DNA from 2 places in the Martelella sp. FLE1502 genome. Region 1 is predicted to be linked to the other one. Evidence: riboswitches for the same ligand, from Rfam matches in the RefSeq annotation. Region 1 holds a riboswitch; the other holds the start of a gene.
What was found. Region 1 has a riboswitch for thiamine pyrophosphate ahead of thiM (hydroxyethylthiazole kinase). Riboswitches for the same ligand answer to the same signal wherever they lie in the genome.

Region 1 (3,710 bases):
TCGCGCTTGCCGCCGGCAACTGCTTCGTGCTGAAGCCGTCCGAACGCGACCCGTCCGCCTCGCTGCTGATCGCCGCATGGCTGAAGGAAGCGGGCCTGCCCGATGGCGTGTTCAACGTGGTGCAGGGCGACAAGGAAGCCGTCGACGCGCTTCTGAACGACCCGGATATCGAGGCCGTCTCCTTCGTCGGCTCCACCCCGATCGCGCGCTACATCTACACAACCGCAACCGCCAACGGCAAACGCTGCCAGGCGCTGGGCGGGGCCAAGAACCACATGATCGTGATGCCCGACGCCGACATGGACCAGGCCGCCGATGCGCTGATGGGCGCCGCCTTCGGCTCCGCCGGCGAGCGCTGCATGGCGATCTCCGTTGCCGTGCCCGTGGGCGACGAGACGGCGGACAAGCTGATCGACAAGCTGAAGCCCCGCATTGCCGCCCTCAAGGTCGGCCCCGGCACCGATCCGGAAGCCGATATGGGCCCGGTGGTGACGGCGGCAGCGCTTGAACGCGTGACCGGCTACATCGATTCGGGCGTGGAAGAAGGCGCGGAACTGGTGGTTGATGGCCGCGGCCTGAAGCTGCAGGGCTACGAGAACGGCTATTTCGTCGGCGCGACCCTGTTCGACAAGGTCACTACCGACATGAAGATCTACAAGGAAGAGATTTTCGGCCCGGTCCTCTCCGTCGCCCGCGCAAAGAGCTATGACGAGGCCGCCCAATGGATCAACGACCACGAATTCGGCAACGGCACGGCGATCTTCACCCGCGACGGTGACGCCGCCCGCGAATTCGCCCACAAGATCAAGGTCGGCATGGTCGGCGTCAACGTGCCGATCCCGGTTCCGATGGCATTCCACTCCTTCGGCGGCTGGAAGGCCTCGCTGTTCGGCGATCACCACATGCATGGCCCGGAGGGCGTCCGCTTCTACACCCGCCTGAAGACCATCACCCAGCGCTGGCCCAAGGGCATCCGCGCCGGCGCCGAATTCTCGATGCCGACGATGAAGTAATGTATAAACGTGACCTCCGCGTCCTGAGTGCGCGGAGGTCACGTGTTTCTTTGGTTGCTCCACGTCTTTCTACAACCGGTTACCAGTGCTAACCTGTCACTACTTTTACGGGTGTCTCGTAGGAACCGGTGGGTATGATGATTCGATTGTTGATGGCCTTCGCGGCCTGCAGCGTATTCGCCTGTGAAGCCTCTGCATGGTCGTTCGAAACGCATCCGCAGCCGACAAGACCGGAAATGACGTTCGAGGAATGGGAATTCGCGACCTCCGAACTCGACTACAATCCCCGCATTCCCGATTGCGGTGATTATCTGCGCGGGCACTACGAAATCTATGAAAAGCGCTATCCGGCATTCGCAGACGAGGGAACAGAAGAGGCACGCTATCAACTCTGGCGCGAATACATCCAGACAGACAGTGCTTTCGACGACCTCAATACCTGCATGACCCTGCCATATGTCATGGCTATGTTCCAGCTGGCAGGCAAGCTACGCATTGACAGCGACCTTATCTATTGCGGCCGTTTTTCCCGTAACCCGGAGACGGAGGGCGAAGTCGAATTCGCTGGACTGATGGAGCGCCTGCAAGACGCGGCGAAAAGAGGCAGCGAGGCGGCCCTTCTCTCATTTCTCATCACCGACGACGGCGAGGGCCTGACTCCTTTGAACCCGGACGTCCTCTACTATCTCCATGCAAGTCTGAAGGGCACGCGGACGGCCGAGGAACAGCACCTCTTCGATGACGAATTCATTTTCCGGCATCGCGCCTGGAACCAGGACAATCTAGCCGACCAGCTTTCGCCCGAGCGGCAGCATTTCGTCGAGCAGGCGGCCAAGGATCGCGATCTCGCATCCGTTCTGGCGACCACCGGCCCCTGTCGCGAAACGGCGTGGCGAGCCCCTTCGCCTGAGTAACACCACCTCTTTCCGAAGCGGCTTTTTCTGGTATAACGAGCCACTGGAGCGCGTCCAGGAAAAGTGGATACCGGTTTTCCGTCCGGACGCGCGCAAAAACAAATAGATAGAGCATTTCGGGTTTTCACCGGAAATGCTCTCGAGCGACAGGGGCGTCCGTGAGAGCGGGCTGAGATGTACCCTTGGAACCTGATCCGGATCATGCCGGCGGAGGGAGTCACTCGGGTCTTTGCTTCGGCGCCCGAGTTCCTCCGCGACAAACAAGGAGGACGCCGATGGCCGATATCGCCCCCATACTTGAGAAGATGCGCGCGGACGCGCCGCTTACCCAATGCATCACCAATTACGTGGCGATGAATATCGCCGCGAATGTTCTGCTCGCCGCCGGCGCTTCTCCGGCCATGGTCCACGCCAAGGAAGAGGCCGGCGAGTTTGCCGGCATCGTCTCCGCCGTCACCATCAATATCGGCACGTTATCCCCCGACTGGCTTACCGGCATGAAGGCCGCGATCGAGACGGCCAACGGCAAGCGAACGCCTTGGGTATTCGACCCCGTCGCCCATTTTGCCACCGGCTTCCGCGCCAGGGCCGCGCGCGAAATCCTCGACCTCGGGCCCACGATCCTGCGCGGCAATGCCTCCGAAATTCTCGCCTTCTCCGGCGCCACCAGCGCCGGCAAGGGCGTCGATGCCGGCGACAGCGTCACCGCCGCCGAAGAGACGGCGAAGGCGCTTGCCCGCGAGCGCAACATGGTGGTGGCGGTCACCGGCGAACGCGATTTTGTGACCGACGGAAGCCGCATTGCCCACATCGGTGGCGGCTCGCCGCTGATGCCCCGGGTCACGGCGCTCGGCTGCGCGCTGACGGCGCTTGTCGGCGGCTATGCCGGAGCATGGCGTGACGATGCCTTCGAGGCAACGGTCGCGGCACTTGCCCATTACGCAGTGGCCGGCAGCCGCGCGCATCGAAAGGCCGAGGGCCCCGGCTCGTTCCAGGTCCATTTCCTCGATGCGCTCGCCGCCGTCACGCCCGAAGCACTTGGCCTTGAGGCGGAGATCGAATGGCTATGAAATTCGACCTTTCCCTCTACCTCGTTCTCGATCCCGATCTCTGCGGCGATTACGGCATGGTCGCCACCACGCGCGATGCCGTCGCCGGCGGCGCGACAATCGTGCAGCTCCGCATGAAACGCGCCTCGACGCGCGAACGCATCGACATGGGGCTTGCGCTTAAACAGGTGACAGCCGGCACGCCGGTCCGGCTGATTGTCAATGACGACGTCGAGGCCGCCATCGCGATCGATGCCGACGGCGTTCATGTCGGCCAGGAGGATGCCCGCCCGAAAGATGTCCGGGACCTGATCGGCGATGACAAGATTCTCGGCGTTTCCGTCAACGGCCTCGACGTCGCGCGCGCCTTTGATCCAGCCGGCATCGACTATGTTGGCGCCGGTCCGGTCTTCGCCACCAGCACCAAGTCCGATCACGCGCTGCCCGTCGGCTTTGCCGGCCTTTCCTCGATGATCGCGCTTTGTGGACTGCCGGCCGTTGCGATCGGCGGGTTGAAAGGGGAGCATGTGGAATCCACATTCAGGCATGGGGCCGACGGGATCGCCGTCGTTTCGGCCATTTGCGGCCAGCCCGATCCATATCAGGCGACGGCGGATCTTGCCGAAGCCATCCGGAAGGCGAAGCAATGATCGCAAACATCCTCTCGATCGCCGGTTCCGATCCCTCGGGCGGCGCCGGCATTCAGGCCGACATCAAGACCTTTTCGGCACTCG
Region 2 (3,710 bases), on a different contig from region 1:
CGAGGATCGCTTCCTTTGGAGGGGTGGCGCTGCCGCCCTCACGCGCCGACGGTGCGCGCCTCGATTTCCTCCAGCGTGATGCCCTTGGTCTCGGGTGCTGCGGCGATCGCGTAGACGATGCCGACGACGCAGAAAAAGGTGAATATCCCGAAGGTTCCGACGATGCCGATGCCCGCCAGCAGATCCGGAAACACCAGCGCCACCAGGAAGTTGAAGAACCAGTTGGCGACCGAGGCGAGCGCCATGCCGCGCGACCTGAGCCGCAGCGGAAACAGCTCCGCCATATAGAGCCAGGGCAACGGGCCGAGACTGACGGCGAAGAAGGCGATGAAGGCGAAAATGCCGATCATGGCAAGATAGGGGGTTGCCGCGACATCCATCATCGTCGCCACGGTCACCAGCGCCATCGACGCCGCGGTTCCGATGAAGCCGAGGATCAACAGCTTGCGACGGCCCATGCTTTCCACCAGATACATCGCGACGACGGTCAGCGCGACATTGACGACGCCGATGCCGACGGTGGCCAGAAGATCGGTCGTTGTGCCGGAAAAGCCGGCATTCTTGAAGATTTCCGGGGCGTAATAGATGATCGCGTTGATGCCGGAAAGCTGCTGCAGCACGAACACGATCATGGCGAAGCTCGTCACCGGCAGGATGCCGCGCTTCAGGAACGTGCTCCAAGCAGGCGTCGCCTCCTCGTCCTTTGCGCTTTCCTTGATCTCGGCGATGATCTCGTCAACCTCGGCGGGCGAGGATTCCGGCTGCAGCTTCGCGATGATATCGCGCGCCTTGTCGGCATTGGCGTTGAGCGTCAGCCAGCGCGGCGTTTCCGGCGACAGCAGGATGCCGATCAGCGCCACGATCGACGGGAACACGCCGACGCCGATCATCCAGCGCCAGTCGCCCGAACCGCCAAAGGCCGCATCCGACATGTAGGACACCATGATGCCGATAGTGATCATCAACTGGAAAGCCGAGACGATGGTGCCGCGAATGCGCGCCGGCGCGACTTCCGCCAGAAACATCGGCGCGGTCATCGCCGAGGCGCCGATGCCGACGCCGATCAACAGGCGGGCGAGCGTCAGCACATACTGGTTGAAGGCGAGCGCGGAAATCAGCGAGCCGACCAGGAATATCAGCGCGCCCAGTATCAGCATCGGCTTACGCCCGTAGCGATCGGTGGTGACCATGGCCAGCACGGTGCCCGCCACCGCGCCGAGCGGCACGGCCGAGGTGATGACGCCCTCCATGAAGGGCGAAACCGTGAAATCCTGCTTGATGAACGGCAGGGCGCCGGAAATCACGCCCTGGTCGAAACCGAAGAGCATGCCGAACAGCGCTGCCACAATGACGATGGCGATGAGCATGGGTTTTCCTCCGCTTGGGCGGCGGTTGCCGCCTTCCCCTCTTATGACCCCGTTTATGAACCGTCGCTGCAAACCGCAAACGGCCTTATACCAAAAGTTGAAAGTCAAAACGGCATCCGTTGTCAAATCCTTTCGGACCTTAGCGTTTATATTAGCGGCGTTCCCGACTTCGCCGGCGGGCCCTTGACCGGCGCGCCGGCGCGCGGCATAGAGGGGGCATCCGAGGGGTGTGTCCGTGACACTGAGATGGCCGAAGGCCGAACCCTTGAACCTGATCCGGGTTATGCCGGCGTAGGAACGGAGTTTGGTCTTGAGCGACACGCCCAGAAAATCAGCCTCTATTGACGCCTCCGCTGCCCGGTACTGCCGGGGAGAGCGGGATTGAAGCGTACCCTTTCGGCTGTTCTCACCTTCCTGACGATCACCTTTGCACTGCTTTTGCTTTGGCAGGCGATCATCGATCTCGGCGACCTGCCGCGCTATATCCTGCCGCCGCCGCTTGCCGTGCTGGCGAAGTTCCAGACCGCCCACGCCATGCTGCTTGAAGAGGCGCTGGTGACGCTCAGGGAAATCCTGGCGGGCTTTGCCATGGGCGCGGTCTTCGGCGCGGCGGCGGCGATTTTCATTGCCGCCTTTCCCCGCATCGGCCGTTTCATCTGGCCCGTTCTGGTGGTGCTGCAATCCTTTCCCGTCTTCGTGATCGCGCCGATGCTGGTTCTGTGGTTCGGCTTCGGCATCGCCTCCAAGGTGGTGATGACGACGATCATCGTGTTCTTCCCCGTCGCCTCCAGTTTTGCCGACGGGCTGAGACGCACCGATCCGGAGATCGTGGCCGCAGGCCTGCTCGATGGCGCGGATCATTTCGAGATGCTGCGCCATATCCGTCTGCCGCTGGCGATGCCGCATCTGTTTTCCGGCCTCAGGATCGCCGCGCCCCTCGCGCCGCTCGGCGCGGTGGTGGGCGAATGGGTGGGCTCAGCCGGCGGACTCGGCTTTCTCATGGTCCAGGCCAATGCCCGCATGCAGAGTGACACCGTGTTCGCCGCCATGCTGATCCTGGCACTCGAGGCCGTGCTGTTTCGAAAGGCGGTGGATCTCGCCGCTCCCTTCTTCACCCGCTGGTCGCACGAGGATTGAGCGACCGGCTCAGATAAACAGGAGAATGACATGCTAAAGAAACTCGCATTCGCCGCCGCTCTTGCCCTGGCCCCCGGGCTGGCGAGCGCCGCCGACAAACTCGACGTGATCCTCGAATGGTATGTGAACCCCGATCACGGACCGCTGGTGGTAGCCCAGGAGAACGGCTATTTCGCCGATGAGGGGCTCGATGTGGAACTGGTGCCGCCGTCCGACCCGTCGATGGTGCCGCGCATGGTGGCGACCGGAAAGGTCGATATCGGCATTCACTACCAGCCCAATCTCTATCTCGACCACGAGGCCGGCATCGATATCGTCCGTTTCGGCACGCTGGTCTCAACCCCGCTCAACACGCTGACGGTGCTGAAAGACGGACCGATCAAATCCGTCGCCGACCTGAAGGGCAAGAAGATCGGTTTTTCGGTGGCCGGCATCGAGGATGCGGTGGTGGCCACGATGCTGGAGAACGCGGGCCTCACCAAGGACGACATAACCCTCATCAACGTCAATTTCGCGCTGACCCAGTCGCTGCTGTCCGGACAGGTCGACGCGACCATCGGCTCATTCCGCAATATCGAACTGCCGCAGATGCGGATCGCCGGCCACGAGGGCAAGGCCTTCTTTCCGGAAGAGCATGGCGTGCCGGTCTATGACGAGCTGATCTACGTGACCCGCAGCGACATGCTTGACGATGACCGCCTGCCGCGCTTCCTCGAGGCTGTGGAAAAGGCGACAGTCTTCATCGTCAACCATCCTGAGGAAGCATGGGAGAGCTTTGCAAAGGCCTATCCCGATCTCGACGACGAGCTAAACCGTCAGGCCTTCGCCGAATCCGTCGTCCGCTTCGCCAAGCGCCCCGCCGCCTCCGATGCCGAACGGTACGAGCGTTTCGGCGCGTTCATGGCGGAAAACGGACTGATCTCTGAAGCGCCGCCGGTTGATACAATCTCGGTCTCACTGTCGCAGGAATAACAGACCGGCCTTAAATCGCCACAAAAGCACTTTATAAAGAATTGAAAGAGGCGGCGCGCATGCCGCCTCGCTGTTTCGGTCTTTTGTGACGACAATTGCGGCGATACCGCCATCCAAAGACCGATCTCTATTCCTTCACGACAGGAGATCGGATCATGAAACTTGCCGGCCTTGTGCTGGTGGTGGTCGGGCTTGCGGGCCTCACCATCCGCATCTTGCTTTATCAATATCCCG

Region 2: another riboswitch for thiamine pyrophosphate. It lies ahead of V6767_RS09660 (ABC transporter permease); the one in region 1 lies ahead of thiM (hydroxyethylthiazole kinase).

Annotation. Positions count from the first base shown of each region.
Region 1 covers NZ_JBAKFQ010000011.1:59,507-63,216, forward strand. Annotated here, with positions in the region: gene V6767_RS11485 (CoA-acylating methylmalonate-semialdehyde dehydrogenase) at 1-1,013, shown strand, start outside; gene V6767_RS11490 (hypothetical protein) at 1,148-1,927, shown strand; TPP riboswitch at 2,066-2,160, shown strand; gene thiM (hydroxyethylthiazole kinase) at 2,203-2,997, shown strand; gene thiE (thiamine phosphate synthase) at 2,988-3,626, shown strand; gene thiD (bifunctional hydroxymethylpyrimidine kinase/phosphomethylpyrimidine kinase) at 3,623-3,710, shown strand, end outside.
Region 2 covers NZ_JBAKFQ010000009.1:9,232-12,941, forward strand. Annotated here, with positions in the region: gene V6767_RS09655 (sugar porter family MFS transporter) at 39-1,367, opposite strand; TPP riboswitch at 1,581-1,682, shown strand; gene V6767_RS09660 (ABC transporter permease) at 1,749-2,504, shown strand; gene V6767_RS09665 (ABC transporter substrate-binding protein) at 2,535-3,476, shown strand; gene V6767_RS09670 (hypothetical protein) at 3,632-3,710, shown strand, end outside.